DNA from 3 places in the Agrobacterium sp. 20P9.1.2 genome. Region 1 is predicted to be linked to each of the others. Evidence: riboswitches for the same ligand, from Rfam matches in the RefSeq annotation. Region 1 holds a riboswitch; each other region holds the start of a gene.
What was found. A riboswitch is a leader RNA that binds a small molecule or an ion and turns the genes downstream of it on or off. The one in region 1 is predicted to bind thiamine pyrophosphate.

Region 1 (10,521 bases):
TGGCCCTAACAAGGTTGCAGGCAGACGCACGCGTCTGGCGCAAATCGCCACCACCGCGGGAACGGGTTCCGAAGCCGGTATTCGCGCGCTGATTACCGACAGCAGCACCCACTCGAAAAAGGCGGTCGAAAGCCCGCATCTTCTGGCCGACATTGCCATTCTCGACCCGGAACTGACATGGTCTGTTCCACCGGCGGTGACGGCGGCAACGGGCATCGATGCGATGGCGCATTGCGTGGAAGCCTTCACCAACATCAATGCGCATGACCTGATAGACGGTTACGCCCGCATGGGCATCCGCCTCGTCGGTAAATATCTCGCCCGCGCGGTTCAGAATGGCAAAGACACCGAAGCGCGTGCGGGCATGATGCTGGCCTCCTATTACGGCGGTATTTGTCTCGGCCCCGTCAATACGGCAGCGGGTCATGCGCTGGCCTACCCGCTTGGCACCCGGCTTGGGCTGCCTCACGGTCTGGCAAACGCCATCATCTTCCCGCATGTGCTGGCCTATAACGTGCCAGTGCATGTCGATAAGACCGCCGAGGTGCTGGAAGCGCTGGGCCTTGCGGTTTCCAATGAACCGGAAGGCGTTCTGGAAGCAGCCTACGGTTTCTGCAAGGCGCTGGGCGTGGAAATGCGGCTCTCGGCCCACAAGGCACAGGAAGCCGACCTGGCGAACTGGGCAGAAGAGGCGCACGCCATCCGCCGCCTGATGAACAACAACCCCCGCGACATGGCCGTGGACGACGTGTTGTCGATTTATAAGGCGGCATACTAAGGCGATGCTCACCGTCGTCATGCTCGGGCATGTCCCGAGCATCTGCCAACGTTTCGATGTTTGCAACGGGAATAGGTCCTCGGGTCAAGCCCGAGGATGACGCAGGTGGGGAGATAGGCGCAAACAGCCGCGACCGTATTCTGGCGCGCTTGCACGTGAGGAATGACCACAGCAATGAACAGGCATTTCAACAGACTTCTGATCGTTGCAGACGATTTGACGGGCGCGCTGGACACCGCAGCACCCTTCGCTGCCAGCCGCCATAAAGTCACCGTTGTGGCCGATCATCGCTTCATCGCCGAAGCACTCGACAGCGATGCAGACGTTATAACCCTAACGACGCGCAGCCGGGAAATTCCGGCTGATGACGCGGCCAGCCGTATCGCCTGCATGAAGGCCGCGCTGAAGCCAGGCATCCGTCTGTTCAAGAAGGTGGACTCTCGCCTGAAGGGCAATCTGGAGGCCGAACTTGCTGCACTCGCCTTCGAGCGCGCTGTAGTCCTGCCCGGAATTCCGGAATTTGGCCGCATCGTCTCAGACGGCATGATCGATGGATTTGGTGTGGATACACCTATCTCCATTGCAGAACGCCTTGGAGCGTTGGCACGCCGATGCCGGTTTCCAGATACGTTGACACCCCAGAACATGCGCGACGCCGCTGATACCATTGAGGAAGATGAACTGATGGTGGGCGCACTTTCGCTGGCAAAGGCGATTGCTGGTGAAAGCTATCTTCCCCCCCTTACCTACCCCACCAGACGAATCCTCATGGCAATCGGTTCACGCGACCCCATTACCCTTGCACAGGTTGAACGTCTAAGAGCCGCGCGTCCTGATCTTCTCTATGTTCCTGCGCCAAATGGGGTTGCCGCGTTGGCATCAGAAGAGCATCGCGGCGCATCCATCACCCTCATACAGGCCGTGCCATCCGAAACCGAAGTCCGTCCCTTGCAGGTTGCAAGCGCACTGGCTGCCAGCGTTGCAGAATATGCCCATGTCGGCGATACGATCCTGCTGTCTGGCGGGGCGACGGCAGAAGCCTATTTCGATGATCAGAGACTTCATGTGCTTGGCTTTGCAGGCGAGGCTTTGCCGGGCCTACCCGTTGCCGAATTTAATGGCACCTTCTACATTACCAAATCAGGCGGCTTTGGATCGGAAGACACACTTCTCCGACTGGCTGAGACCATAACAGGAGGGGAAGCGTAAATATGGGGGCGATAGAACAGGTTTCTCATCGCAAGAGTTTGAGCGACGTCGTTTACGAGCGGCTTCAGCATGCCATCAAATCCGGTGCCTACAAGAATGACGAGCGTCTGCCGACCGAGCATGATCTTGCCGCCGAGTTCGAGGTATCACGCCCCATCGTGCGCGATGCGCTGAAAAAGCTGCGCGACAAAGGTCTTGTCTACTCTCGTCAGGGCGCTGGCAGCTTCGTGCGCAGTATCGGCGTCAAACAGGCACTCGGTTTCAGCCCCCTCGAAAATATCGCTGATCTCCAAAACTGCTACGAATTCCGCATGACGGTGGAGCCCGAGGCTGCGGCCTGTGCCGCAGAGCGCTATGGCGAATCGGAACTTGCCCATATCAGCCGTGCACTGGCTTCCCTGAAAGAAGCGACAAACCGGCAGCGGCACCGTGAAGATGCCGACTTCCAATTCCACCTCTCCATCGCCAAGGCTTCCGGCAACACCTATTTTTCAACCGCGATGGAAGCGCTGAAGGACCATATTGCCGTTGGAATGCAGTTCCACGGCCTTTCGCTCAAAAATTCCATTCTTGGTCTCCAGCATGTCTATGACGAACACGCCGCGATCTTCGAGGCCATCCGAAACCGCGATTCCGATCTGGCACGTCGCCTGATGCGCCAGCACCTGCATGGCTCCCGCTCGCGTCTGTTCGAAGGCCGCAAGCCGGAACTCGCCTCGCAGGAAAACGAGTAAGCTCCGCTTATCCACAAGCACGCACCTCGCCCACACGCACAGGCGGATGGTCAGAAATCACGACACCTGTCATAAAGCATGTCAGACGCGAAAAATCGCGACCAGACCATCGAAGGTGGCGAAATGATAGAGCAGTATCTCGACACGCGACAACTCGAAGCCTTCGTCGCGGTGGTGTCCATCGGCAGCATGACAGGCGCTGCCAAAGCGCTCGGAAAATCCCAACCCGTCATCAGCCGCCTTATTCAGGATTTGGAACAGGAAATCGGCTTCGTTCTGCTTCACCGCAACGGTCCGCGCATCGCACCTACGGAACAGGGCGTGGCGTTTTTTGCCCAGGCAGAACTGTTTCTCGGCGGGCTTCGCACCATCAGTGAACGGGCGCGCCACATTGAAAGCGATGAGGCCCGACCAATCGAGATCGCGTCCATTCCGGCCCTTGCCGCGAGTCTCGTGCCGCTGGCTCTCAAAGATATTCCCGAAGAGCATTTTCCAAAACATGTGCATCTGCAAAGCACGGCATCTGAAAACGTCGTGCAGGCCGTTGTTGCGCGCACCGCCGACATTGGCATAGCCAGCCTGCCGCTGGATAATCCCGGTCTGGACGTTCACTGGATCGGTGAAGTCCCCTGTGTAGCTATCGTCGCTTCCAGTGATGAACTGGCCCAGAAAACCATCGTTTCCGCGCAGGATCTTGCAGAACGCCGCATCATCGCTTCGGCCAATCCATACCGGCTTAGAATGCGAATAGAACAGGCATTCCAGAAGCAGAATATCGCCTTGAAAGATGTGGTCGATAGCAATGCGACCTATGTTTCGCTGTCTCTGGCAAGGGCGGGGCTGGGTGTCGCCATTGTAGAATCGGTGACGATCAGCGGCCTGCCGATAGACGGTGTCGCTGTTGTGCCTCTAGCGTTCCACATTCCCTTCTACTGGGGTGTCGTCACCGCGACGGGACAACCATTGCCCGCAACAATCCAGAACTTTATTCATTCGCTGGAAGAGCGCGCGCAGACCCTTCCCGGCTTTCGCAAGCACAATAATCTGGCCAGCATAATCTGAGATTGGACGCACTGCTCGCCGCTTGACATGCATGAAACGGCGCTCTAGCAAGATGGAACATATATTCCAAATGGGCTGATTGTTCGCATTGGCGTTCCAAACGAAGCCATAACGACAGACAGCTCCAGTTAACCAGATCGGGAGGAAACGATGGTTACGAGATTGGCTTTGCTGGGTGCGGGTCGCATCGGAAAAGTGCACGCAAAAGCGATTGCTTCCGACAAGCGCGCGAAACTGGTGGCCGTGGTCGATGCCTTTCAGGAGGCAGCACAGGCCATCGCGGATGAGACCGGCTGCGAAATCAGCACTATCGACGCGGTTCTGGCCAACCCCGATATCGACGCGGTCATCATCTGCACTCCGACCAATACGCATGCCGATCTGATCGAGCAATTTGCCCGCGCCGGCAAGGCGATTTTCTGCGAAAAGCCGATTGATCTCGATGTTGCCCGCGCACAGGCCTGCATCGATGTGGTCAAGGAAACCGGCGCCAAAATCATGCTCGGCTTCAACCGCCGTTTCGACCCGCATTTCCGCGCCGTTCGCAAGGCCATTGATGACGGCCAAATCGGCAAGGTCGAGATGGTGACCATCACCAGCCGTGATCCCGGCGCGCCGCCTCCGGAATATATCAAGGTCTCCGGCGGTATCTTCCGCGACATGACCATCCATGATTTCGACATCGCCCGTTTTCTGCTGGGCGAAGAGATCGTCAGCGTTTTCGCCACCGGCTCCGTTCTGGTCGATCCGAAGATCGGCGAACTGGGCGACTATGACAGCGCCAGCATCATTCTGACCACCGCCAGCGGTCGCCAGGCGATCATTTCCAATTCGCGCCGCGCCACCTACGGCTACGATCAGCGCATTGAAGTGCACGGCTCGCTGGGCTCGGTTGCTGCCGAAAATCAGCGCCCGGTCTCCATTGAGGTGGCCACAAAGGATGGCTACACCCGCCCGCCGCTGCATGATTTCTTCATGACGCGTTACACCGCCGCCTATGCCGCAGAAATCGCAGCCTTCATCGATTCCATCGAAAACAACGCCGCACCCTCGCCTTCCGCACAGGACGGCCTGATCGCGTTGAAACTGGCCGATGCAGCACTGAAATCCGCGCGTGAAAAAGTGGTCGTCCAGATCGCCTGATCACTCGACACAAAGGCGGGGCCGTGCAGCTCCGCCTTTACCTGCCATTGACAGCAGGCACAAAAGACGACAATTTCCAGACATTCCGAGGGGAGCATCTGACGATGCTGAGATGGCGCTGAGCCGGACCCTTGAACCTGATCCGGGTCATGCCGGCGTAGGAACGGAACAGTCGCCATTGGCCAGCTTTTCTCTTCTCCGCTCGACTCGGGTCTCCGTGATCATATCTGGAGTGCAGAGACCTATGGCGAGTTTTCCAACGGCACAGAGTGCGGCAGAGCTGCTGGCGCGGGTGCGGCAACGACGGCCCCGGGTGCATTGCCTGATGAACACCGTCGTTCAAAAGTTCACCGCCGATGGCATAACCGCCGTGGGCGGCATCCCCTCAATGACGTCGTCCGAAGAGGAAATCGAGAGCTTCATTTCCAAGATCGATGCTCTCACCATCAATCTCGGCACCCTGGATGCCGCGCGGCGCAAGGTCATTCGCATGGCAGTGGAGGTGGCGAATGCCGGGGGCAAACCCTGGATCATTGATCCCGTGCATTGCGATTACTCACCCTCGCGGCTGGATTTCGCCCATGAACTCATCACCCTCAAGCCGACCATCGTGCGCGGCAATGCGGCGGAGATGGCTGTTATTGGCGATGTCGGCAAAGCATTGCGCATCCAGACCGGCCCACAGGATGTCTTTCGCGATGGGACCAGAAACGCAAAGATTCTCAACGGCCATCCATGGATGGCGAAAGTTACCGGCACCGGCTGCCTTTCCGGCGGAGTGATCGCCGCTTTCATGGCGGTAGAACCGGACCCACTGCTGTCGGCAACGGCAGCGCTGACGGTGACGGGTGTATCGGCAGAACTTGCAGCAAAACACGCCCGCGGCCCCGGCACTTTCGAAGCGGCCTTTCTAGATGCGCTGGACTCTATCAACGCCAACGACATTCTTTCCCTTGCGAGGATCGAACACGATGAAAATTGATTACCGACTAAACGCTTTAGTGGATGCCTCGCTTGCAGATATCGCACCCTTGCCGGAACTGGCTGCCGTTGCGGCACGGCACGGTGCGACGATCATCCAGTATCGCGACAAGCACGCCTCGACCCGACACATGATCGAGCAAGCACGCCTGATGGTGGATGCGCTGAAGGCAACCGGCGTTCCTCTCGTCATCAACGACCGTGTCGATGCGGCGCTGGCGTCCGGCGCAGATGGTGTGCATCTGGGTGCCGACGATATGGACGTGGAAACAGCAAGACGACTGCTGGGGCCGGATGCCATTATCGGCCTGACCGTGAAGAACATGGGCGATGCCGAGCGTGCTGTCAAAGCCCCTGCGGACTACGCCTGCATCGGCGGTGTGTTCGAGACCGTTTCAAAGGTGAATCCGGACGCGCCGGTAGGATTGGAGGGGCTTCGCGACCTGCGCGCCTATCTTCGCAATGCTTGCCCGGAGATGCCCGTCGGCGCTATCGCTGGTATTACGCTGGAGAAGGTCGGCCCCGTAATCGACGCGGGTGCTGACGGCGTCGCCTTGATCACCGCTTTGTTCCGCGCCGTCGATATTGCAGCGGCAACGGCTGATTTCCGCCGTCAGGTGGACCTTGCGCTGGAGGCACGCCGATGACAGCTATAGCCTTGACGATTGCCGGGTCTGACAGCGGTGGCGGCGCGGGCATACAGGCCGATTTGAAGACCTTTTCCGCGCTCGGCGTCTATGGTGCCAGCGTCATCACCGCCATCACCGCCCAGAATACCAAGGGTGTGACTGCTGTCGAAGATGTTTCGCCCAGCATGATCGCAGCTCAGATGGACGCGGTTTTCTCGGATCTTGATATCGGTGCAGTCAAGATCGGCATGGTTTCGCGCAGTAAGACCATCGAAACGATTGCTGCAAAGCTGCGCGATGTGGGGCGTCCTGTCGTCATGGACCCGGTGATGGTGGCGACATCAGGCGACCGTCTGCTGCAGGAAGATGCCATTGAAAGCCTTCGCAGCACCTTACTGCCTCTGGCACTACTCGCCACCCCAAACCTGCCGGAAGCCGCACTTTTAAGCGGCCAGCCGGTTGCGACGAACAGGCAGGAGGTGATCCGTCAAGCCGAAGCAATATTGAGCACCGGTGTTCGCGCCGTTCTGATCAAAGGCGGGCATGGCGGCGGCGCTGAGAGTGTCGATCTGCTGCTGGATGGCGATGGCATGCAGGAATTTTCCATGCCGCGCATCGATACCCGAAATGACCATGGCACAGGCTGCACGCTGGCATCGGCCATTACCGCAAATCTGGCGCTGGGCTTTCCCCTGGCGGACGCGATTGGTTTGGCGAAGGAATATCTACAAGGGGCGCTGGCGGCGGGCAGAGACCTGCATGTCGGCCAAGGTCATGGGCCTGTGCACCATTTTTATCGCTGGTGGAGCGCCTGACATCAGGCCCTCGGCTTCGGGCTTGCCAGCGCATTGCGAATGGCGAAGCTGGAGTGAATGCGGGAGACGCCGGGCAGTTTCGAGAGTATTTCCTTGTGAACCCGCTCGAAATCGCCCGCGCTTTCCACCTCCACTCGCAGGAAATAGTCGGACCCACCGGTCATCAGGTAGCACTCGCGAATTTCGGGGTATCTTCTCACCGCATGCTCGAAGCGATTGAGAAAATCCTCCGTCTGCCGGTCGAGCGTGATCTGCACGATGACCGAAATAACCTCGCCGCCTGCGGCACTGCCCGTCAACGCCGTGTAGCCGCGAATGACACCTTCCCGCTCCAGAATATCCACCCTCCGCAGACAGGCGGATGGTGACAGGCCCACTTCTGCGGCCAGCTTCGCATTGCTGATACGGGCGTTGAGCCGAAGCACGCGGATGATGTGACGATCGGTAGCGTCCAAAGCCGACATAAAATCATTCCATTTAGCCGTCGAAAATTGCGCCTGAGCGTCAATCTTCGAATGATCCACGCATCAAACTGCGAAAATTCGATGATCGTTGCAATAGTCTTGTTGGAAAATAACAAGGGAACGACGATGGACATGACGATCAATCGCCAGAAGGCGAGCGGTGGTGCCAGCGGTTATCTGACCATAGACCTCGGCGCGCTTCGCGACAATTACCTCATGCTGCGGGCCATGGCCCCGAATTCCGTGACCAGCGCTGTCGTCAAGGCCAATGCCTATGGTCTTGGTGCGGATATGGTCGCGCCTGTTCTCTACAATGCTGGTTGCCGTTACTTCTTCGTCGCCCATATCGATGAGGCCATCGCGCTGCGTCTTCGCATTGCCGGTGATGCGGACATCTTAGTGCTGAACGGCCTTCAACCCGGCAACGAGACATCCTGCGCGGCGATGAACATTACGCCCGTCATCAACTCTCTGGAGCAACTGGCGCAATGGTCGGCGCATGCCGCAATACTTGGCAAGACACTGCCAGCAGCAATCCAGATCGACACCGGCATGTCGCGGCTCGGCATGGCGCCTTCAGAAGTCGCAACGCTGAAAACCTCTGCGAGCCTTCTGAACGACATCTCGATCACCTTCATCATGAGCCATTTGGCCTGCGCGGAGGAGCCCGAGCATGCGGCCAATGGATCGCAGCTTGATGTGATGCGCGAAGCGGCTGCGATGTTTCCAGATGTGCCGGTGTGTTTTGCCAATTCCGGCGGTATCTTTCTGGGTGCAGACTACCACAATGCCGTGATGCGCCCGGGTATCGCGCTCTACGGCGGCGCACCTTCCACCGTCCGGCCGAACCCGATGAAGCCGGTAGTGCGGCTGGATGTGGCCGTTGTGCAGACGCGGACGGTTCCCGCTGACACGCTGATTGGTTATGGCGGCACGCTGCGCACCACGGGTGAAACGAGATTGGCGACCATTGCCGCCGGTTATGCGGACGGCCTTCCTCGTTCTTTGAGCAGCAGGGGAGCGGCCTATTTCAAAGGCGTGCGCCTGCCGATTGCCGGGCGCGTATCGATGGACAGTATTAGCCTCGATATTTCCGCGCTGCCGGAGGGAACCTTGACCCATGGCAGTCTCGTTCAATTGATAGGGCCAGATCAATCGCTGGAAGACATTGGCGAGGATGCCGGTACCATTGCCTATGAAATTCTGACCGGTCTCGGCCATCGTTATCGCCGTACCTATATTCAGCCAGACATACCTGTCGCCACGGGCGATGCAACGAATGCAGACGAGTGAGAGCAATATGAATATCGTCATTCTTGGAGCCGGTGTCGTCGGCGTTACATCCGCCTGGTATCTGGCAAAGGCCGGTCATTCGGTGACCGTGATTGACCGCCAGCCTGCGGCGGCCTTGGAAACCAGCTTTGCCAATGCAGGCGAAGTTTCACCGGGCTACTCCTCACCCTGGGCCGCGCCCGGCATTCCAATGAAGGCCATGAAATGGCTGTTCATGGAACATGCGCCGCTGATCATCCGCCCCACCGTCGATCCTGCCGCATGGCGCTGGATATCGCAGATGCTGCGCAACTGCACGTCTGCCCGTTATTCCATCAACAAAAGCCGCATGGTGCGAGTTGCCGAATACAGCCGCGATTGCCTGATGGCGCTGCGGGAAGAGACCGGCATTCAATACGACCAGCGTACCCAGGGCACGCTGGAAGTTTTCCGCACGCAAAAACAGTTTGATGGCATCGGCAAGGATGTCGCGGTGCTGAAGGCTGGCGGCGTGGCTTATGAAATTCTGGACCGAGACGGTTGCGCGGCGGTGGAGCCGGGCCTTGCGGCCTCGAAGGACAAGATCGTTGGCGGTCTGCGTCTGCCCGGCGATGAGACCGGTGATTGCTTCATGTTCACCACAGAACTGGCGAAACTGGCCGAGCAGGCTGGCGTCAAATTCATGTATGACACGGGCATCATGCGCCCGATTACGGAAGGCAACCGCGTCAAGGCCATCGAAACGACGAAGGGCACAATAGAGGCCGATATTTTCGTCGGTGCCTTGGGCAGCTATACGCCTCAATTCCTCAAGCGTCTGGGTATCGATCTGCCAGTGTACCCGGTCAAGGGATACTCGATCACGGTCCCGGTCATCAATGCGGCGCGGGCTCCGGTTTCGACAGTCATGGACGAGGCGCACAAGATCGCTATGACCCGTCTGGGCGATCGCATCCGTGTGGGCGGCATGGCCGAGATTGCAGGTTTCAACAAGGATTTGCCCGCAAAGCGCCAGGCCACCCTGACGCATTCGATCGAGGATTTGTTCGGCGGCGCTGGCGATCAGTCTCAGGCGAAATTCTGGTGCGGCCTGCGCCCGATGACGCCCGATGGCACCCCTGTCATCGGCGCAACCCGCTACAGCAACCTCTACCTCAACACCGGTCACGGCACGCTGGGCTGGACGATGGCATGCGGTTCGGCGCGGGTTCTCTCCGATCTCGTCAGCGGCAACACGCCCGAAATCGAGACTGCGGATCTGGCGATCAGCCGCTACGCCGCCTAGGCTCACCTATCAGTATCAGCCGTGCAATGCGGCTGATACCTACAGAGACAAAGCATCCTTCAAAGCCAGTCCCTCCTTGTTCCGCAGATCAAGGTCGGCTTCGATGTGGTCGATGTGATGCAACATCAGGCTTTTGGCTTTTTCAGCAT
Region 2 (10,521 bases), on a different contig from region 1:
TCATCTGCTCTATGCCGTCTCGCTTGCCGAGAGCGGTGTAGACGTCGTGCTAACCTCTGGCGAGGAAGAGGCCTATCCGCTGCTGGAAGGTGAGCGCGCGCTTGATCTGCCAGCGGGATCGCTGTTTTCGGTGGCCGGTTTCACGGCGCTCGATGGTCTCGATATTGAGAATGCCCGTTATCCTCTGACCGATTTCGCGCTTGCTTTCGGCTCGTCGCGCACTATTTCCAACGTGGCGGAAGGGCCTTTGCGCCTTCGCCTCAAAAGCGGCAAAGCCATCGTGCTTGCCCGTCCTTACGATTTGACCGGAGCCTGAACCCTTGGCACCCCCCATTCTGAAACTCGACGATATCAAGCTGACCTTCGGCGTTACCCCGCTGCTCAATGGTGCCAATCTGCAAGTGGAGCCGGGAGATCGTATCTGCCTCGTTGGCCGCAACGGTTCGGGCAAATCGACGCTGATGAAAATTGCCGCCGGTCTGGTCGAAGCGCAGTCGGGCGAAATCTTCCGGCACCCTTCCGCGACGATCCGGTATCTGGAACAGGCGCCGGATTTTGCCGGTTTCGAGACGGTGCAGGCCTATGCGGAAGCGGGTCTCGGGCCGGGGGACGATGCCTATCGCGTCACCTATCTGCTGGAGCATCTGGGACTGACGGGCCAGGAACATCCGTCCAGCCTTTCGGGTGGTGAGGCGCGTCGTGCCGCGCTCGTGCGCGTCATGGCCCCGGAACCTGACATTCTGATGCTGGACGAGCCAACCAACCATCTGGATCTGCCGACCATCGAATGGCTGGAAAGTGAATTGCAGCAGACGCGCAGCGCGCTGGTTCTGATTTCGCATGACCGTCGTTTCCTTGAAAAAGTCTCCACCGCCACCGTCTGGTTGGATCGCGGTACGTCGCGTCGCCTCAGCCGCGGCTTTGGCCATTTCGAGGAATGGCGCGACAAGGTGCTGGAAGAGGAAGAGCTGGAGCAGCATAAGCTGGGCAAGGCCATCGAGCGCGAAGAACACTGGATGCGCTATGGTGTCACCGCCCGCCGCAAGCGCAATATGCGCCGTGTGGGAGAGCTTCAGGCCATGCGCGCCGAATATCGTGGGCACAAGGGGCCAACGGGTTCCGTGCAGGCGACGGCTGCGGAAGGCCGCGAATCCGGCAAGCTGGTGATCGAGGCCGATACGATAACCAAGTCCTACGGTGAGCGCACGATCGTCGCGCCGTTTTCGCTTCGCGTGCATCGCGGCGATTGCATCGGCTTCGTTGGCCCCAACGGTGCCGGCAAGACGACGCTTTTGAAGATGCTGACGGGTCAGCTGGAGCCGGATAGCGGCTGGGTCAAGCTCGGCACCAATCTGGAAATTGCGACACTCGACCAGAAGCGTGAGGATTTGAACCCCAACGATACGCTGGCGCATTATCTGACCGATGGTCGCGGCGAAAACCTGTTGGTCAATGGCGAGCTGAAACACGTCACCGGCTATATGAAGGATTTCCTGTTTCAGCCCGAGCAGGCGCGCACGCCCATTCGCAATCTCTCGGGCGGTGAGCGCGCGCGTCTGATGCTGGCGCGCATTCTGGCGCGGCCGACCAATCTTCTGATCCTTGACGAACCGACCAACGATCTCGATATCGAGACGCTGGATCTGTTGCAGGAAATCGTCGCCGGTTTTTCCGGCACCGTCATCCTCGTCAGCCATGACCGTGACTTCCTCGACCGTACCGTGACCTCGACCATTGCGCCCGCCAACCCGGACGCGCCTGACGGACGCTGGATCGAATATGCGGGCGGCTATTCGGACATGATGGCGCAGCGCAAGGGAGCCTCGGACGAGAAGCGAAAGGCCGAAAAGCAGGAAAAGGCCAAGGCTTCCGCCTCGTCCGGTTCCGCTGCCGAGCCTTCGAAGGCGAAGGGCAAACTCTCCTTCAAGCAGAAATTTGCGCTGGAGAATCTGCCCAAGGAAATGGAAAAGGCGCAGGAAGAGATCGCCAAGCGCGAAGAGAGCATGGCCGATCCCAATCTCTTCGCCAAAGACCCGACGGCCTTCAACAAGCTCGCTGAAGAAATGTCGAAGCTGCGGCAGAAGCTCGAGACCATGGAAGAAGAGTGGCTGGAGCTGGAAATGCTGCGCGAAGAGCTGGAGAGCTAAAAAAGCAATTCGACGTGTCGGATTTTGTGCGTGTCATCCGTCTTTGACAGGAAAGCCTATTTGGGCTTTCCTATTGTCTTATGGAGGAGCCAGACATGCGTATGATTTTCGTCAACCTGCCGGTCAAGGATATCGAGACCTCGAAGGCCTTTTTCACCGCGCTGGGTTTCAGCTTCAATCCGGAATATTCGGACGAACGCACGCTGTGCATGATCGTCGAGAAGAATATTTTCGTCATGCTGCTTCAGGAAGAGCGCTTCCGCGATTTCATCAATGGCGAGATTGCCGATGCCAGCCGCACCAAGGAAGTACTGACCTGCCTGTCTGCGGAAAGCCGTGAGGAGATCGACCAGATGATTGCCACCGCATTGTCATCCGGCGGGGCAGAGTGGAAGCCGGTGCAGGACCATGGCTTCATGTATGCAGGCAGCTTTCAGGACCCGGATGGCCATGTCTGGGAGCTGGTGCATATGAGCGGCCAGAGCTGACGCTGGGCCTGATAGAAAGCCGGCTTGCAAAGCGTTAGCGCTGCGATTACATCTTGCCTTGATCTAACGGGGTGCTTTGTCCTTTGCGGGACAAGGCTGAGAGGCTCTGCCAACCCGAAGAACCTGATCCGGTTAACACCGGCGGAGGGATTAGACGGCTTCCATCCATGGCGCCCTATTCCCGTTGTCATTTCGAGGAGGTGCTGTTGATGTATCGTCGTATTTTCCTTCATTCGCTGTTGGCTACTTCCCTGTTGCTGCCTGGCCTTGCCGTGGCGCAGGAGAAGAAGACGCTCACCGTCTACACCTATGAGAGCTTCGTTTCCGAATGGGGACCGGGCCCGAAGGTCAAGGCCGCTTTTGAAGAGACCTGCAACTGCACGGTCAATTTCGTCGGCGTGGCCGATGGTGTGGCGCTGCTGAACAGGCTGAAACTGGAACGCCCCGGCTCCAAGGCCGATGTCGTCGTCGGTCTCGACACCAACCTGATTGCCGAAGCCAAGCAGACCGGACTGTTCGAGGCTTCGGGCGTCGATGCATCTGCGGCAAAGGTGCCGGGCGGCTTTCAGGACGATGTGTTCGTCCCCTATGATTACGGCCACTTCGCCGTGGTTTACGACACGCAGACGATGAAAAACCCGCCGAATAGCATGAAAGAACTGGTGGAGGGCGATCCCGCGCAGAAAATCGCCATTCAGGATCCGCGCACCTCGACGCCGGGTCTCGGCCTGCTGCTTTGGGTCAAATCCGTCTATGGCGACAAGGCACCGGAAGCCTGGGCGAAGCTTAAGAACCGTGTTCTGACCGTCACCCCCGGCTGGTCGGAATCCTATGGTCTCTTCACCAAGGGTGAGGTGCCGATGGTTCTGTCCTATACGACTTCGCCTGCCTATCACATGGTTGCGGAACACAGCGAGCGCTATCAGGCAGCCGCCTTCGAAGAGGGGCATTATATCCAGATCGAAGTAGCGGGCATCTTGAAGAATGCGCCGGAACAGGCGCTGGCGAAACAGTTTCTCGCCTTCGTTCTCACATCCGGTTTTCAGGATGCCATCCCTGAGAACAACTGGATGATGCCGGTTGCCGCAACGTCCGCACCTTTGCCGGATGCGTTTTCCAAGCTGGTACAGCCCACCAAGACGTATCTGATGTCGCCCGAAGAGGTGGCGAAGAATCGCAAAGCCTGGATCGATGAATGGCTTGCCGCCATGAGCGTGAAATAAGCCCGGTCGCCAACGATCATGATCGAGCGTCGCGATAGTCGCAGGTTTATCTACAGCGGAGCGGTGGCCTTTGCCGCTGTTCTTCTGTTCATGGGCCTTGCTGTCGCGGCGCTGCTGTCTTTCGATACGGGTGCCGCTTCTGCAGGCCTGTTGGATGCCTATACGTTGGGAATTCTGCGCTTTACCCTGTGGCAGGCGACGCTCTCCACGGTCTTTTCCATTGTGCTCGGATTGCCGGTGGCGCTTGCACTTGCCCGGCAGAGAGATTTTCCGGGCCGCATCTGGATCATCCGCCTGATGGCGGTGCCGATGGGGTTGCCTGTCATTGTCGGTGCGCTGGGGCTGATTGCGATCTGGGGCAGGCAGGGCATTTTCAATACGCTTCTTTTATCGGCAGGGGCAGAGCAGCCTTTCAGCATCTACGGGCTGTCTGGCATTCTCATTGCGCATGTCTTCTTCAATCTGCCGCTGGCCGTGCGGTTTTTTCTGGCCGGGCTGGAGCGGGTGCCGGGGGAATATTGGCGTATGGGAGCAAGCCTTGGTCTGGGCCCCGTTTCCACCTTCCGCTTTGTTGAATGGCCAGCCGTGGCAAGGTTGCTGCCGGGTGTGGCGGGGCTGATCTTCATGCTCTGCGCCACCAGTTTTACCCTTGTTCTGCTGCTGGGTGGCGGGCCTGCTGCCACCACGATCGAGGTCGCGATCTATCAGGCGCTACGCTTCGATTTCGATCCCGCGCGGGCGATTGCGCTGGCACTGATGCAGATCGTCGTGACGGGGATTCTTCTGGCCTTGCTGGCGCTTCTGCCATCGGCGGATGCGGAGGCGCAGACGCAGGGTCGGGCCGTGAAACGTCTGGATGGCGAAGCGCTCGGGTCGCGCCTTTGGGATGGCGGGATCATTCTGCTGGCGCTGATCCTGGTCGGCTTGCCGCTGGCTGCTGTTGCTGTATCGGGTATTTCTGCTGATCTCTCACGGCTGTTGTCTGCCCCCAGCTTCCGGCAGGCGGCCTTTACCAGTCTTTTGATTGCGCTTATCTCGGCATCGCTTGCGCTTGCCGTCTCCGTCGCACTCATTCGCGCCCGGCAGGCGATCAGAATGCGCAGACAGGCTGGCTTTGTGCTGAGAACATTCTTCACGGCGATGGGCACGGGGTCATCTCTGGTGCTGCTGGTGCCGCCGGTGGTGCTGGGAAGCGGCTGGTTTCTGCTGCTGCGATCATTTGGTGACGTGGCGTTCTTTGCGCCGGCGCTGGTTGCCGCCATCAATATGCTGATGGCATTACCTTTCGTCATGCGCGTTCTCGAACCTGACTTTATCACCCACCAGGCCCGCAGCGGGCGCCTGTCCGCCAGTCTCGGCCTTGCCGGTTTCTCACGGTTTCGTCTTATTGACTGGCCGGTCTTGTGGCGACCGGCGGCGATGGCGTTTTCCTTTGCCATGGCGCTTTCGCTCGGCGATCTCGGTGCGGTCGCGCTGTTCGGATCGGAAAGCTTCGTGACTTTGCCCTGGCTCGTCTATAGCAATATGGGCAGTTACAGAACCAATGACGCGGCGGGTTACGCCTTCATCCTCGGGGTCATCTGCCTTGTTCTTGCAGCAGGTGGCGTGTCCCGTCAGTCATCGAAAGCGGTTGCATGAATGCGCAGGAGTGGGGCGCACGCCTCGATAGGGTCAGTCTGAAACTCGGCCATCAGGATTTTGCGCTGGATTGCGGCTTTGAGCGCGGCAAGGTGACGGCGGTGGTCGGGCCATCGGGATCGGGAAAATCCACGCTTCTCAATCTCATCGCCGGGTTTGAAGCGCCGGATGCAGGCCGGGTTTTGATCGATGGCCGTGATATGGTCGGCCTCGACCCTTCAGAGCGGCCAGTGTCGCTGATCTTTCAGGACAATAATCTTTTTGCCCATCTGGATATCTTCACCAATGTCGGGTTTGGCGTCAGCCCGTCTCTTAGACTTTCCAGTGAAGATAAGGCCGCCATCAAAGGCGCGCTGGAGCGGGTGGGGCTTGGCGGTTTTGAAAAACGCCTGCCTTCCACAATGTCCGGCGGGGAAAGACAAAGGGCAGCGCTTGCCAGAGCCCTGGTGCGCCAACGGGCGGTCATGTTGCTGGACGAGCCCTTTGCTGCGCTCGATCCCGGTCTGCGCTCCGGCATGGCGGTTCTTTTGAAAGATCTGCATGAAGAGATGAAGAACACCATTCTTCTCGTCACCCATCATCCGGACGATATTCGCCGTCTGGCAGATAAGGTGGTCTTTCTGTCCAACGGGCAAGTTCTCTATCAGGGTCGCACGGAAGACTTCTTTGCGGCGACACACGTGAATGAGATCAGAGCCTTTCTGACTGTGTAGGCTGCTCTGCCTAACAGTCGGCGTGGTTGCGTCACAATTTCGACGCGGGTCGCTGGCAAGTCATGCGAAATCACAACGTCGATGCGTTATTTTTGCACTTGCGCATTTTAAACAACTGCTTGAAAACTATGCGAACAATTGTTCCTTTTGAAATATTTTCACATGATGGATCGTTTTCTTTGTTCGCGCATTCAACTGCCCCTAGGGGTAATATGGTATTCTGGTCTGCAATTAACGGATGATCAGGAACGTTAGGAGCAGACGAGCAGGATGATGACGTGTGTGAAGGCCCCGCAGGGCCACACCTCCGGTCAGAATGTATGGCGCAGGGGCAAGTTGGTAAGGCGCGCGGTGGCATTGGCGACCGCTGGCTTTGTCTTGTCCTCTTGCCAGTCTCTGTTCAGCCCCTCCTATCAGTCGACGCTCAAGCCGTCTGACAATCCGCAGACCGTGGAGCAGGTGCAGAAGAACGATCCGCGCGCGCAGATGGGTGCCCGCGAGCATCCTCGCATCGTGGCGAGCTATGGCGGCGAATATCACGACGACAAGACCGAACGTCTGGTCGCGCGCATTGCCGGTGCGCTGACGGCGGTCTCGGAAAATCCGCAGCAATCATACCGCATCACCATTCTCAACTCCCCTGCCATCAACGCCTTTGCGCTACCGGGCGGATATCTCTATGTGACGCGCGGACTTCTGGCGCTTGCCAATGATGCCTCGGAAGTGGCTGCGGTCCTGTCACATGAAATGGGTCACGTTACCGCCAATCACGGCATCGAGCGCCAGCGCCGCGAAGAAGCGGAAGTCATCGCCAGCCGTGTGGTTGCGGAAGTGCTTTCCAGCGATCTGGCCGGCAAGCAGGCGCTTGCACGCGGCAAGCTGCGCCTCGCTGCCTTCTCGCGTCAGCAGGAATTGCAGGCGGATGTCATCGGCGTGCGGATGCTGGGTGAGGCGGGTTACGACCCCTATGCCTCGCCGCGCTTCCTGGATTCCATGGCGGCCTATGCACGCTTCACCTCCGCAGACCCTGATAGCGACCAGAGCCTCGACTTCCTGTCCAGCCACCCCAATACGCCGCAGCGTATCGAGCTTGCCAAGCGGCATGCCCGTGCCTTCGGTCAGGAGGGACAGGTTGGCGACAAGGGTCGTGACTGGTTCCTCAACGGTATTGATGGCCTGCTGTATGGCGACAGCCCGCAGGAAGGCTATGTGCGCGGCAATACGTTCCTGCATGGAACGCTCGGCATTCGTTTTGATGTGCCTGATGGGTTCCAGATCGACAATAAGGTTGAGGCGGTTCTGGCGACGGGCCCCGGCGAAATGGCGATCCGTTTCGATGGTGTTGCCGATCCCAAGCAGACAAGCCTTGCCAATTATCTGACCAGCGGCTGGGTTGCTGGTCTGGTGCCGGAAACGGTGCGGGAGACGGAAATCAACGGGCTGCCTGCAGCGACAGCGCGCGCGACAGCCGATAAATGGGATTTCGATGTCACCGTTATCCGCGTGGGCCAGCAGATTTTCCGCTTCCTGACGGCGGTGCCGAAGGGCAGTGCGCAGCTGGATAGCGTCGCCAATGTGCTGCGCACCAGTTTCCGCAAGATGACGCCGAGTGAAATTGCTGCTTTGAAGCCGCTGCGCGTGCGCGTCGTCATCACCAAGCCGGGTGATACGGTTGCCTCACTGGCAGCGCGCATGATGGGCACTGACCGCAAGATCGAGCTCTTCCGGGTGTTGAACGCCATGAGCGCGACATCGGTCATTCAGCCGGGCGAGCGCGTGAAGATCATAGCCGAATAAAAAACCCGGCCTTTGAATTGGCATCCGCTGGACTATGCGGGAAACCAATTCAAAGGCCGGGTCCTCTAAGACTGAAATGGAAGACGCTTATGCTTATGCGGCTTCGTCTTCCTGTGCATCTTCTTCTTCAACGGCCTTGCCGCGCTTCGGTCCCTTGTTGAGGTTCACCTCAACCAGACGAACGGCTTCCGTTTCGGACATTTTGTTGACGGCGGCGATTTCGCGCGCCATGCGGTCGAGAGCAGCTTCGTAAAGCTGACGCTCGGAATAAGACTGTTCCGGCTGGTTTTCGGCGCGGTAGAGATCGCGAACCACTTCAGCGATTGCGATCAGGTCGCCGGAATTGATCTTTGCATCATATTCCTGCGCGCGACGCGACCACATGGTGCGCTTCACACGAGCCTTGCCCTGAACAACCTTCAGTGCGCGCTCAACGAAATCCCCTTCGGAAAGCTTGCGCATGCCAATGCTGACAGCCTTTGCTACCGGAACTTTCAGGCGCATCTTGTCTTTTTCGAAATCAATGACGAAGAGTTCGAGCTTCATGCCCGCAACTTCCTGTTCTTCGATTGTCGAAATGGTACCGACACCGTGAGCGGGATAAACGATCGCTTCGCCGGTCTTGAAACCGTGACGCGCTGGAGATTTTTTCTGCTGGGTCGTCATTCGTTCTAAAAACTCCCTGTTACATACACCCGGGGGTTTCCGGGGGTCGGGTCGGTCAGGCCCGGATGAGACGGGGGAAACCGTCAGGTGACTTCGTACTGGTACAGACGTGCGCTCAAAAATAATTCATCTCGCAACCCGCAGGTCGACAACACAAACAATCGATATGTCACGGAAACCGCGTGCAAGTGATGAGTTGCTTTCGTGGTGTTTTTGGGCACGCAAATGCCACGCTGTGGATCAGTTTTTCTGGTCTACCACAAAAATACGTGGAAATCAATAATTTGCTTCTACCGTGACTATGGCGTCACAATAGGGTCGCCCGGTCGTTAACAGAAACGAGGCAATTGATACTTTCTAAAATGGTCTGCGCGGCAGGAAGTTGCAATTTCAATCGAATAAATTTTGCCTACCTCGTTTAAAGCATTGATGCCCACTTAAACTATTCATAATTCCGCGCCAATATCCGATTCGATTTTGACGAAGACGACGATATTTTTCGATTTTCTTCACAAACCCTCATCCTTCGGGAGGAAAAAAGACAAAATGGGCTACCGGAACAATCCAAAACGCGACAAACAACTCGAAAAATCCAAAAAACTGGCGGAAGCATCCGGCGCGCCGTTCATAGACCCGGCAACCGTCTTCGGACGTGCCAGCACCGACGATATTCAGTATTATTCGCCCGAAATGCTGGCATTTGCTGCCCGCCATACGGCGGAAGAACTTTCGCGTTGGAAAAAGGATAAGCCCTATATTGGTATTTCCCAAGTAGAGGGTGTTGCGCCGCGTGATGTTCCGGTCACTGTTCTGACGGTTATCGGTCGGAACATGCCCTTCCTGTACGATTCCGTCATGGGTGAGGTGACCAGCAGCTACCGCAGCCTCTATCTCGCCGTGCACCCGATCATGGTGATCGATGCCAGCGTGGCGGGGGGATATCGGCTGGCCGACCCCGAGAAGGATGCGCCGGAGGACAATGTCAGCCTGATCCAGCTTCACATTGCGCCGGTGGCGGCGCAGGCGGCTGAGACGCTTGAGGAAAAAATCCGCTTCGTTTTGTCGCAGGTACAGTCTGCCTATAGTGACTGGAAGCCCATGCTGGCCAAGCTCGACGAGGCTTTGGACGAGTTGAAGGAACGCGGCTCCAGCCGTCGCAAGTCCGAACGCAAGGAGGCGGTGGCCTTTCTGGAGTGGCTGCGCAACGACAATTTCACCTTCCTCGGCATGCGTGACTATAGCTATTCCGGCCAGGGCAAGAATGCCAAGGTGGAGCGCGGCGAAGGCAGCGGGCTCGGCACGCTGACCGACCCGAATGTGCGCGTGCTGCGTCTCGGCAAGGATGCGGTGACGACGACGCCGGAAATTCTGGCCTTTCTGGATGGCCCGGATTTCCTGATCGTCACCAAGGCCAATGTGAAGTCCATCGTCCACCGCCGGGCCTATATGGATTATATCGGCATCAAGCGTTTCGACGCGGATGGTAACGTCATTGGTGAATTGCGCATCGTCGGTCTGTTTACGGCCACGGCCTATACGCATTCAGTCAAGCAAATCCCGCTTCTGCGTGCCAAGGTCGCCGAGGTCGAGCATCATTTCGGTTTCGACCCCAACAGCCATTCGGGCCGCATTCTGCACAACACGCTGGAAGCCTATCCGCGTGACGATCTTTTCCAGATCGATACCGATCTTCTGATCCGCTTCATCGAGCAGATCATGGAACTGAGCGACCGCCCGCGCGTGCGCGTGCTGCCGCGTATCGACCGTTTCGACCGCTTCGTGTCCGTCATTATTTTCGTGCCGCGCGAGGAATATAATTCCTATGTGCGTGAGAAGATCGGCGAGTATC
Region 3 (10,521 bases), on a different contig from region 1:
GGGCAGAAAGGGAAGATCGTCCTCTGTCAGGTGGTGCTGGAAAATGCCGGAGAAATCATCGCCTTCCAGTGCAAAGTAACCGGCATTGTGGAAATATTCCAGCCTGCGGTTTTCCAGATCCATCCGGTTGATGGCGACGGTGGTCTTGCCATGCTCTTTGCGATAGGCGGTGCCGTGCGTATCCGGCATGTAGAAACTGTCCATCTCGATCAGGCAGATGCGCCCGCGCCGCAACTGCGTTTCGATATGGCTTTCGAGCCTGTCGAAGATCGCCAGTTCGGTGACACGGATGCCATAAAGCGCCTCAAGATCTTCCAGCGGTACCTTGAAGAAGGTGAACTGGTCGCCTTCGAAATCCTGGGTGAGCGTGAAGCCGAGCATGGCTTCCGGCGGCAGATTGCTCGCGGCCAGAAGCTCGATCCATAGATCGACATAGCAATTGGTTTCCGGCCACATGCGCTCCAATGAATGAAGCGAATGTTGAACATAGGTGTCAGCGCTCAAGGCCGGAAAAATACTCGTCATACCGTCCTCAGCCCCAAAGCGTGTCCCGCACAGACTGCGGCCATGCTTCCACATCCAGTCCGTGTTTTGCAAACAGCGCCAGTGCAATGCGCTCCAGCCCGAAGCCGACGCAGGCGGTGTGGGCAACAGCACCATCCGCAAGGTTGAGACCCCATTTGGCTCCGAATGCGTCCTGATGGTAGTTGAAGCTCATGCAAGCGGTCTGATTGGTCGTGGATGTAACCGGGATCAGCAGTTCGAATTTCAGGTTCTGGTCGCGCTGGTTGTTGGCCAGCATCTTACCCGCGCGCCCGAAGAACGGGTCGTTAGCGATATCGATCTTCACATCGAGACCGATCTTTTCCATCATCTCCACGCCGCGATCCATCCACAGCTGGCGGAATTCGGTGACGTCGCTTTCCGTGCCCATGCGCACATATTCGCGCATGCGGAACAGCTGCTGGCGTGCCGGGTCCTTGGATGGTTCATGGCGGAAGCAATAGGATTGGATGTCGTAGAGACCGCCATTGTCAGGCAGATTGCCGCGCTTTGCGATGGTCGGATAAAGCGGGTAGCAGGCCGCAGGCGTCAGCACGATATCGGTGATCTTCTGGTCTTTCGTCCAGTCGCTACCCTCATCCATGCTTTTCAGCAGGCTGACGTGGTCCAGCTCGCAGCCGCAGAAGGAATGGACTGTGCCAGCCAGCTGCGGGAAGCTTTTCATATAGCCGCTTTTTTCAAAGTAGGCGCGGTTGATGCCGGGCGGGAAACGGATGGCTTCCGCCTTGTCACCGCCGCCGACCTTGTCGATCAGGCGCTCGAAGGCGACAATCACGTCTTCAAACTGGCCGCTGCGGCCATAAAGGCCATCTACGCCGGTATCGATCAGCAGGCCCTTGTCGAACAGGCGATCCAAAAACGTAGTTTGCATGTCCATGGTTTTATCCTGAAAGGCCAGAGTTATATCGAAAGACTTGTGTCCTGCTTCTGCACGAGCAGGAGATTGGCGGAGTTGCTTAAAATTCTGTCGTTGGAAATCATCAGTTGCGCCGAGTGCGCATCGCGCAGATGTCGTCCGAGACTGTAGGGCGTACCGTTTTTGTAGCCCATGATGCCGCAGATCAGCATGGCGTGATTGATGATTTCCAGAATGGTTTCCGACGAACAGATCTTGACGTTGTTCATGGCAATGGCAAAGCCCATGGACATCAGCCTGTCCGGATCGGACTTGGTATCCTCATAGGCCTTCAGACCGGCAATGACGTTGGATTTGACGATCTGGAGCTTGTTGGACACTTCCGCCAGACGGATGGCGCCGGGAGGTGCCACGCCGGGGGATTTGCGGGCCGCTGCGCGCACGAAAGCCTGTGCCCGCAAAACGGCGTCGGCTGCAATGCCGTACCAGACGCCGCTCCACAAAAGATGTGAGGCTGCCAGCATGGATTGCGCCGCAATTTCCGCAAAAGGCTTGGGAAAGATTTGTTCAGACGGCGCTTTGCCCTTGAACAGGAAGCCATCGGAGCAGGTGCCCCGCATGCCCAGCGTGTTCCAGACATGGGTCTTTTCAAGACTGTACTGGTCTTTCAGAAACACCGTCATCACCTGATCGGCAGGCGCTGCATCGGCATGCGCCCGCGAGGTGATGAGGATGGCATCCGCTTCGCTGCCATAGGAAATGACGGTCGCGTCCTTTTCCAGCGTGCAGCTGTCGCCATCCACATGGATGGCGCAAATCGAGTTGCGCAGGTTTCCGCCAATGCCGCCTTCGGTCGTGGCCGAGCCGATCAGCAATTGGTCGGCGGCCAGACGCCGCATGAAACCCGTGTGCCACGCGCTTTCCTCGCCATGTTCCACAAGGCTTGAGGCCTTGATCTGGTGCATGGCAAAAATCATCGCGGTTGCGGAGCAGGACTGGCCGAGAATGCAGCAGATATCGGCGATCTGCCTGAGATCGGCGCTTTCGCCGCCCAGATGAACGGGAATCTGAATGCCGAGCAGGCGCTCGGCCCGAAGGGCGTCCACCGCCTCTTTCGGAAAACGTGCTGCGGCGTCCACATCGTCCGCATGCTGCGCGGCGATGGAGGCGACACGCGCTGCGCGTGCAGCCAGCGTTGAATCCGGTGGGGCAACGGACACGTTCATCATGCCGCCTCTTTGCCGTCGAGAATGGCTTTTACCGTGTCTTCGATGGCCTTGATGCTGGCGAAAGACTTGCGATTGAGCATGCTGTCGGGAAACTCGATATCGAAAGCATCTTCAATTCCCAGCATCAACTGTACTGATGCGAAAGAAGAAAGTCCGGCTGCATAAAGATCAGCTTCGTCTGCAATTGTATCGACAGGCACAGGGAGCTGGCCGAATTTCGACAGTATTTCACGAATTGTTGAATTCATTCTCAATAGTCTCCCTCAGATAGAGCGTCATCATAACGCATTCTTGGAGTTAATCGCGAAAAAATAACATTCCAATAAATGGCGAGGTTAATTTGTGGTGACTTCCCGCCCTTATGAAACATACCGCAGATGCCAACTTGACAAAACTCCATGTCAGGTTTTTGATTGAGGCATTCACCAGGGGGGTCCCGGCAAGGGGCTGAGATACTGCTAGAGCGCGCAGTGACCCGTTGAACCTGATCCAGTTCATACTGGCGTAGGGACGGTGCAAACGCGGGAACAGCAGTTCGGCCTTGCCGAATCCATCGCTATTCGTCCCGTGGTTTTTCGTCTTCAAGCTCGAACTGGGTCTCCACTGTTTTTGCTTTGGAGCCTCACGATGAACATTGCCGCTAAAAATCTCTCTCCTTTCGTTACAACAGGTCCGCTGCCTGCTTCGACCAAGGTCTACAAGCCGGGCATCATCCACCCTCACATCCGCGTTCCCATGCGCGAAATCGCCGTGCATCCCACGGCGGGCGAACCACCCGTTACGGTCTACGATTCCTCCGGTCCCTATACCGACCCGTCTCACGCTGTCAGTATCGAAGGCGGCCTGCCGCGCCTGCGCCATGACTGGGTTGTCGCAAGGGGGGATGTGGAGGCTTACGAGGGTCGCCACGTCAAACCGGAGGATAATGGTTTCGCGACGGGCGAACGCCTGACGCCTGAGTTTCCGCTACGCCACCAGCCGCTGAAAGCGAAGGATGGCAAGGCAGTAACGCAGCTTGCCTATGCCCGCGCCGGTATCATCACGCCGGAAATGGAGTTCATTGCCATCCGCGAAAACCTTGGCCGCGAAGCTGCCAAGGAAAAGCTGGTGCGGGATGGCGAAAGTTTTGGCGCGAATATCCCCGATTTCGTCACGGCGGAATTTGTGCGCCAGGAGGTTGCTGCGGGCAGGGCGATCATTCCCGCCAACATCAACCACCCCGAGGCAGAACCGATGATCATCGGTCGCAATTTCCTCGTCAAGATCAACGCCAATATCGGCAATTCGGCGGTCACCTCCTCCATGGCGGATGAGGTCGACAAGATGGTCTGGGCCATCCGCTGGGGTGGTGATACGGTCATGGACCTCTCCACCGGCCGCAACATTCATAATATCCGCGAATGGATCATTCGCAATTCGCCGGTGCCGATCGGAACCGTTCCGCTCTATCAGGCGCTGGAAAAGGTCAATGGCATTGCCGAAGACCTGACTTGGGAGGTGTTTCGCGATACGTTGATCGAGCAGGCCGAACAGGGGGTGGACTACTTTACCATCCATGCGGGGGTGCGGCTGCATTACATTCCGCTGACCGTCAATCGCGTTACCGGCATCGTTTCGCGTGGCGGCTCGATCATGGCCAAGTGGTGTCTGCATCACCACAGGGAGTCTTTCCTCTACGAGCATTTCGAAGAGATTTGCGACATCTGCCGCGCTTACGATGTGTCGTTTTCGCTTGGTGATGGTCTGCGCCCCGGCTCGATTGCCGATGCCAATGACGCCGCACAATTTGCCGAGTTGGAAACGCTGGGTGAGCTGACGCAGATCGCCTGGGCGAAAGATTGTCAGGTCATGATCGAAGGCCCCGGCCATGTGCCGATGCACAAGATCAAGGAAAACATGGACAAGCAGCTGAAGGTCTGCGGCGAAGCGCCTTTCTATACGCTTGGGCCGCTGACCACGGATATTGCGCCCGGCTACGACCACATCACGTCAGGCATCGGTGCGGCGATGATCGGCTGGTTCGGCACGGCCATGCTTTGCTACGTCACGCCGAAGGAGCATCTCGGCCTGCCGGATCGTAACGACGTGAAGGTCGGTGTCATCACCTACAAGATCGCCGCTCACGCTGCGGATCTCGCCAAGGGACATCCGGCAGCGCAAATCCGCGACAATGCGCTGTCGCGCGCCCGTTTCGAGTTCCGCTGGGAAGACCAGTTCAACCTGTCGCTCGACCCGGAAACGGCACGGTCCTTCCATGATGAGACCTTGCCGAAGGAGGCGCATAAGGTGGCGCATTTCTGCTCCATGTGCGGGCCGAAATTCTGCTCCATGCGCATTTCGCACGACATCCGCGCCGAGGCGCAAAAGGAAGGTCTGGAGGCCATGGCACAGAAATTCCAGCAGGGCGGTGATCTCTATATGCCGCTGGAAAAGCCGGTAGCAGGTGAGTGAGATGCGCATTCTCATAAAGGGAGCAGGTGTTGCCGGTATGACGGCTGCGCTGGAGCTTGCCCGACATGGAATGGAGGTCGCGGTTTGCGATCTTGCAAGCGAACCGGGGCGCGGTGCGTCCTGGTATGCGGGGGGCATGCTGGCACCCTGGTGTGAGCGGGAAAGCGCCGAGGAAGCCGTTGTCACACTCGGCCAATCGGCAATGGACTGGTGGGACGAGGCCACGCCGGGACTGGTCAAACGAAACGGCACACTGGTCGTCGCACCCGCACGGGACAAGTCAGAACTTTCGCGTTTCGCTTCTCGCACATCAGGCTATCGCTGGATGGATGAGAACGAGATTGCGGCGCTAGAGCCCGATCTCGCCAGTCGGTTTCGGACTGGACTGTTCTTCGAAGGCGAGGGGCATCTCGATCCGCGACTGGCTCTCTCGGCACTGTATGAGCGTCTTGTGTCGATGGGTGTCCGCTTTCACTTCGGCGGCGAGGCGATGGATGAAGGTGAATTTGATCACGTCATTGATTGCACCGGCGCGGCACAGACCGGCAAGCTTACCGGCCTTCGCGGCGTGCGTGGCGAGATGCTTTATCTCTCTACCGGTGAGGTGACGCTCTCCCGTCCCGTGCGGCTGCTTCACCCGCGCATTCCGCTCTACATCGTGCCGCGGGAAGCGGGGCGTTTCATGGTGGGCGCGACGATGATCGAAACGGATGAGGCGGGGCCGATCACCGCCCGTTCGATGATGGAGTTGCTGAATGCGGCTTACGCGCTGCACCCTGCCTTTGGTGAGGCGCAGATCATCGAAACGGGCACCGGCATCCGCCCCGCTTTTGCCGACAATCTTCCCGCTATCAAGGAAGAGGGCGGCACGCTGTTTATCAACGGTGCCCATCGGCACGGGTTTCTGCTGTCGCCAGCCATGGCGCGGCAGGCCGCCGATATTATGATGTCAAAGGAGGTTTCCCATGAAAATTCTCGTCAACGGGCAAGAGCATGATCTTGCTACCGACAGGCTTTCGCAACTGCTGACCGTGCTTGACTACGAAGGCGACTGGCTGGCAACAGCGGTCAATGGCGATCTCGTCCATGCGCAGGACCGCGATGATTTTCGGCTGAAGGAATTCGACAGGATCGAAGTTCTTTCACCCATGCAGGGAGGATAGGCGATGTTGAAACTCTATGGACGCGAGGTCGGATCACGGCTGCTGCTCGGCACTGCTCGTTACCCTTCGCCCGCCGTGCTTGCGGATGCGGTGCGCGCCAGCAAGACCGATATTCTGACGATCTCTCTCCGACGCGAAACGGCGGGTGGCAAGCAGGGTGGGCAGTTTTTCGAGCTCATCCGCGAGCTGGACCGCAACATTCTGCCCAATACGGCGGGTTGCCACACCGCCAAGGAAGCGGTGCTGACGGCCAAGATGGCGCGGGAGGTGTTCAAGACCAACTGGATCAAGCTGGAGGTGATCGGCAATCACGATACGCTTCAGCCGGATGTTTTTGCACTGGTGGAAGCGGCCCTCATTCTAAGTGATGATGGTTTCGAGGTCTTTCCCTATACAACCGATGATCTGGTGGTGGCGGAAAAGCTTGTGGATGCGGGTTGCAAGGTGCTTATGCCCTGGTGCGCACCCATCGGCAGCGCCATGGGGCCGCTGAACATCACCGCCTTGCGCTCCATGCGCGCCCATTTCCCGGATGTGTCGATGATTGTCGATGCGGGTCTTGGACGGCCATCCCATGCCACGACCGTCATGGAACTGGGTTACGATGCCGTGCTGCTCAATACGGCGGTGGCGGGTGCGGGCAATCCGGTCATCATGGCTGGCGCCTTTGCAAAAGCGGTGACGGCTGGGCGCGAGGCCTATCTCTCAGGCATGCTGGAGCCGCGCGACATGGCGGTGCCATCCACGCCTGTGATTGGCAAGGCGGTGTTTTCCTGAGCCGTTGACAAGATGAGGTGAGGGCGGGATACCGGCAGGCATGAGCCTCAAGAGGTACCCAGACATGCACAATCTGCTGACCGATATCGATGGTGTGGCTGTCGGTCATGCCACCGATCTCCAACTCGGATCGGGTGTTACCGCCATCGTCTTTGACCAACCGGCCATCGCCTCCGGCTCCGTTCTCGGTGGTGCACCGGGCGGGCGGGATACGGCGCTACTCGACCCATCCATGACGGTAGAGGTGGTCGATGCCTTCGTGCTCTCAGGCGGTTCGGCCTTCGGCCTGGATGCTGCAGGCGGTGTGCAATCGGGCCTTCGCGAGATCGGGCGTGGCTTTGCGGTCGGATCGACCCGCATTCCCATCGTGCCGCAGGCGATCCTGATGGATTTGCTGAATGGCGGAAACAAGGATTGGGGCCTGCATTCGCCCTATCGCGATATGGGTTATGATGCTTTCAAGGCCGCAACTCGCCAGCCCTTTGCGCTTGGCAGTGTCGGGGCTGGGACGGGCGCGACCACGGCGACCTTCAAGGGTGGGCTGGGTTCTGCCAGCGCCGTTACGTCGGGCGGCCATAAGGTTGCGGCCATAGTTGCCGTTAATGCTATGGGCTCCGCGACTGTGGGAACAAGCCAGCATTTCTGGGCTGCCCCCTTCGAGCGTGACGATGAATTCGGCGGGCTTGGCTTACCGCCCCAGTTTTCAACTGCCGACACGGCCATGCGCATCAAAGGCGTAACGCTAACGGCAACGACGATTGGTGCAGTGGTGACCAATGCCGTGCTGACGAAAGCGCAGGCGCACCGGCTTTCGATCATGGCGCATGGCGGGCTCGCCCGCGCCATTCTGCCGTCACATCTTGCCAGCGATGGCGACACCATGTTTGCCGCTGCGACCTGTCAGAAACCCATGAATGCCGCGAGTGACTTTGCCGAGCTTTGCCATCTTGCGGGCATGGTCGTTAGCCGTGCCATTGCCCGTGGCGTTTATGAGGCCACGGCCTTGACGCATGAGGGCGCGCAAAAATCCTGGCGGGATCATTTCGGAGCAGGTGCCGAATGAGCGATCAAACCGAGAAAATGCCGCTAAAAACGGTTTTGCGGATCGATTTTCCGCCAAATGATAGACTCGGACGGGGCAAAATCCAGTTGATGGAATTGATTGCCTCTACCGGCTCCATTTCCGCTGCCGGGCGGGCCATGGATATGTCCTATCGCCGCGCATGGCTGCTGGTAGATGCGCTAAACCACATGTTCAAGGAACCGGTGATCGAATCCCAGCGCGGTGGCAGCCAAGGTGGCGGGGCAAGCTTGACGGCCTTTGGGCAGGAACTGCTTGAACGCTATCGTGGCATGCAGCAGCGCTTGAACGATACACTGAAAGCCGATCTCGACTGGCTCGAGGCGAACCGGCAGTCCGATCAGTAAGGATCGAGCGCAGCCGATTTGATGATGGCAAAGATCGGCTTTCCCGGTTCCAGCGCCAGGCGTTCGACCGACAGCTTGGTGATGCGCGACGCGATGATATCGCCACCGCAATCCACCTGCACCATCGCCATCCCATCCTCTGAAAGCGCAATCTCTGCAATTCGGCCTTCCAGAATGTTGAGCGCGCTCAGACCCTCGGGTTTCACTGTCGCCAGCATCACGTCACGGGCCGGAATGTGAACGCGAACGCGGTGCCCGACCTCTGCCGATGGTGTTGGAACCTGCAATACCACCTTGCCTAGCCTGATCTTGGCGAGGCCGTGCGCAGAATCGAAACCTTCCACGTTACCAGATAGAATGCTGCCGATCTCCCGGCGTTCTAGCTGGGCGGTGAAAGCGGGGCGCGAGAGGATTTCGGCTGCCGGGCCTGAGACCTCGACCCTGCCATCCTTCATGACCACGATCTGGTCTGCAAGGCGCGACACCTCGCTGACGGAATGGCTGACATAGATGATCGGAATTTTTGTCTCGTCGCGTAGCCGTTCGAGATACGGAATGATCTCAGTTTTCCGCGCCTCATCGAGCGCGGCCAGCGGCTCATCCATCAACAGCAGGCGCGGCGATGACAGAAGCGCGCGGCCAATCGCCACGCGTTGCTTTTCGCCCCCGGACAGTTTTTCCGGGCGGCGCTTCAGCAGGTCTCCGATGCCGAGCATCTCGATGATTTTTGTGCTTTCCGTCTGTGCGCCCGTTTTGCCAGAGAACCAGCGACCATAATGCAGGTTCTGCTCGACGGTGAGATGCGGAAACAGGCGCGCTTCCTGAAACACGGTGCCGAAGCGGCGTTTGTGGCAGGGGGTGAAGAGGCGTTTGTTGCTGTCGGCCAGCGCCGATCCATCAAGCGTCAAAGTCCCATGATCGGGCCTCGTCAATCCGGCGATGATGCGGATGACGGAGGTTTTGCCGGAGCCGGAACGTCCGAAGAGCGCGGTCACGCCTTTACCAGCGGTAAGATCGGCGTCCAGCGTGAAGGCACCCAGCCTGTGTTTGACAGTGAGCGTCAGCGTCATTCCGCATTCACCCTTTTGCCGACGATGCGCGCCAGATATTCCGAGGCCAGCAGAGCGACCATAGAGATAGCGATGGCAACCAGCGTCAGCCGCATCGCGCCCGCATCACCACCGGGAACCTGGGTGAAGGTGTAGATGGCCGCTGACAGGGTCTGTGTCTCGCCGGGAATGTTGGAGACGAAGGTAATGGTCGCGCCGAACTCTCCCATGGCCTTGGCAAATGCGAGGATCATGCCTGCGATAATGCCGGGCAGGGTGAGCGGCAGGGTGACGGTGAGGAACACCCAGAGCGGGCTAGCGCCCAGCGTGCCCGCCGCTTCCTCCAGCTTGCGATCCACCGCTTCGATCGAAAGGCGGATGGAGCGCACCATCAGCGGAAAAGCCATGATGGCGCAGGCCAGTGCGGCGCCCGTCCAGCGAAAGGAAAAGACGATGCCAAAATACTGATCGAGAAACTGTCCGATCACACCACGACGTCCGAAAGTGACGAGAAGAATGAAGCCGGTGACAACAGGAGGCAGGATGAGCGGAAGGTGCACGATGCCGTTGAGCAGCGATTTGCCCCAGAACTGGCCGCGTGCAAGCGCCAGGGCGATCAATATGCCGAAGGGAAGGCTCGCGAACATGGCGATGCTGGACACCCAGAGGCTCAGGCGTATCGCCGTCCATTCTTCCGCGCTGAGGGTGAGCCAGTCCAATACGCCATTCCCGTCAAAAGGTGATGACCCCGACGATTGCCGGAGCCATAAGGATCGTGAAAGCCGATCTTACTTCAGAATGGTAAAGCCCTGCTTTTCAAAGAAAGGGGCAGCCTTGGCCGATTTCAGGAATTCGAGATAGGCAGCCGCTGCCGGGCTTTTGGATTCCGACAGGATGGCAACCGGATAGATGATCGGATCGTGGCTGTCCTGCGGGAAGGTGCCGACGATCTTGACGCCCTGGTCGGCGGCAGCATCGGTCTGGTAGACGATGCCATAAGGGGC

Region 2: linked by a shared signal. The riboswitch ahead of thiB (thiamine ABC transporter substrate binding subunit) and the one ahead of AC27VJ_RS15935 (hydroxyethylthiazole kinase) in region 1 are both predicted to bind thiamine pyrophosphate.
Region 3: linked by a shared signal. The riboswitch ahead of thiC (phosphomethylpyrimidine synthase ThiC) and the one ahead of AC27VJ_RS15935 (hydroxyethylthiazole kinase) in region 1 are both predicted to bind thiamine pyrophosphate.

What each region holds. Positions count from the first base shown of each region.
Region 1 covers NZ_JBYOKI010000005.1:225,068-235,588, reverse strand. Annotated here, with positions in the region: gene AC27VJ_RS15960 (iron-containing alcohol dehydrogenase) at 1-778, shown strand, start outside; gene AC27VJ_RS15955 (four-carbon acid sugar kinase family protein) at 953-1,987, shown strand; gene AC27VJ_RS15950 (FadR/GntR family transcriptional regulator) at 1,990-2,721, shown strand; gene AC27VJ_RS15945 (LysR family transcriptional regulator) at 2,800-3,783, shown strand; gene iolG (inositol 2-dehydrogenase) at 3,934-4,926, shown strand; TPP riboswitch at 5,005-5,107, shown strand; gene AC27VJ_RS15935 (hydroxyethylthiazole kinase) at 5,171-5,908, shown strand; gene thiE (thiamine phosphate synthase) at 5,898-6,554, shown strand; gene thiD (bifunctional hydroxymethylpyrimidine kinase/phosphomethylpyrimidine kinase) at 6,551-7,351, shown strand; gene AC27VJ_RS15920 (Lrp/AsnC family transcriptional regulator) at 7,354-7,815, opposite strand; gene alr (alanine racemase) at 7,942-9,108, shown strand; gene AC27VJ_RS15910 (D-amino acid dehydrogenase) at 9,116-10,372, shown strand; gene AC27VJ_RS15905 (GntR family transcriptional regulator) at 10,412-10,521, opposite strand, start outside.
Region 2 covers NZ_JBYOKI010000006.1:125,425-135,945, reverse strand. Annotated here, with positions in the region: gene AC27VJ_RS17470 (thiamine diphosphokinase) at 1-316, shown strand, start outside; gene AC27VJ_RS17465 (ABC-F family ATP-binding cassette domain-containing protein) at 321-2,147, shown strand; gene AC27VJ_RS17460 (VOC family protein) at 2,243-2,635, shown strand; TPP riboswitch at 2,693-2,802, shown strand; gene thiB (thiamine ABC transporter substrate binding subunit) at 2,845-3,858, shown strand; gene thiP (thiamine/thiamine pyrophosphate ABC transporter permease ThiP) at 3,877-5,496, shown strand; gene AC27VJ_RS17445 (thiamine ABC transporter ATP-binding protein) at 5,493-6,209, shown strand; gene AC27VJ_RS17440 (M48 family metalloprotease) at 6,483-8,006, shown strand; gene AC27VJ_RS17435 (CarD family transcriptional regulator) at 8,100-8,672, opposite strand; gene AC27VJ_RS17430 (NAD-glutamate dehydrogenase) at 9,219-10,521, shown strand, end outside.
Region 3 covers NZ_JBYOKI010000006.1:16,168-26,688, reverse strand. Annotated here, with positions in the region: gene AC27VJ_RS16985 (DUF1839 family protein) at 1-525, opposite strand, end outside; gene AC27VJ_RS16980 (amino acid--[acyl-carrier-protein] ligase) at 533-1,441, opposite strand; gene AC27VJ_RS16975 (acyl-CoA dehydrogenase family protein) at 1,465-2,646, opposite strand; gene AC27VJ_RS16970 (acyl carrier protein) at 2,646-2,897, opposite strand; TPP riboswitch at 3,067-3,178, shown strand; gene thiC (phosphomethylpyrimidine synthase ThiC) at 3,277-5,100, shown strand; gene thiO (glycine oxidase ThiO) at 5,102-6,097, shown strand; gene thiS (sulfur carrier protein ThiS) at 6,066-6,263, shown strand; gene AC27VJ_RS16950 (thiazole synthase) at 6,267-7,040, shown strand; gene AC27VJ_RS16945 (P1 family peptidase) at 7,081-8,103, shown strand; gene AC27VJ_RS16940 (winged helix-turn-helix domain-containing protein) at 8,100-8,468, shown strand; gene modC (molybdenum ABC transporter ATP-binding protein) at 8,462-9,538, opposite strand; gene modB (molybdate ABC transporter permease subunit) at 9,535-10,236, opposite strand; gene modA (molybdate ABC transporter substrate-binding protein) at 10,306-10,521, opposite strand, start outside.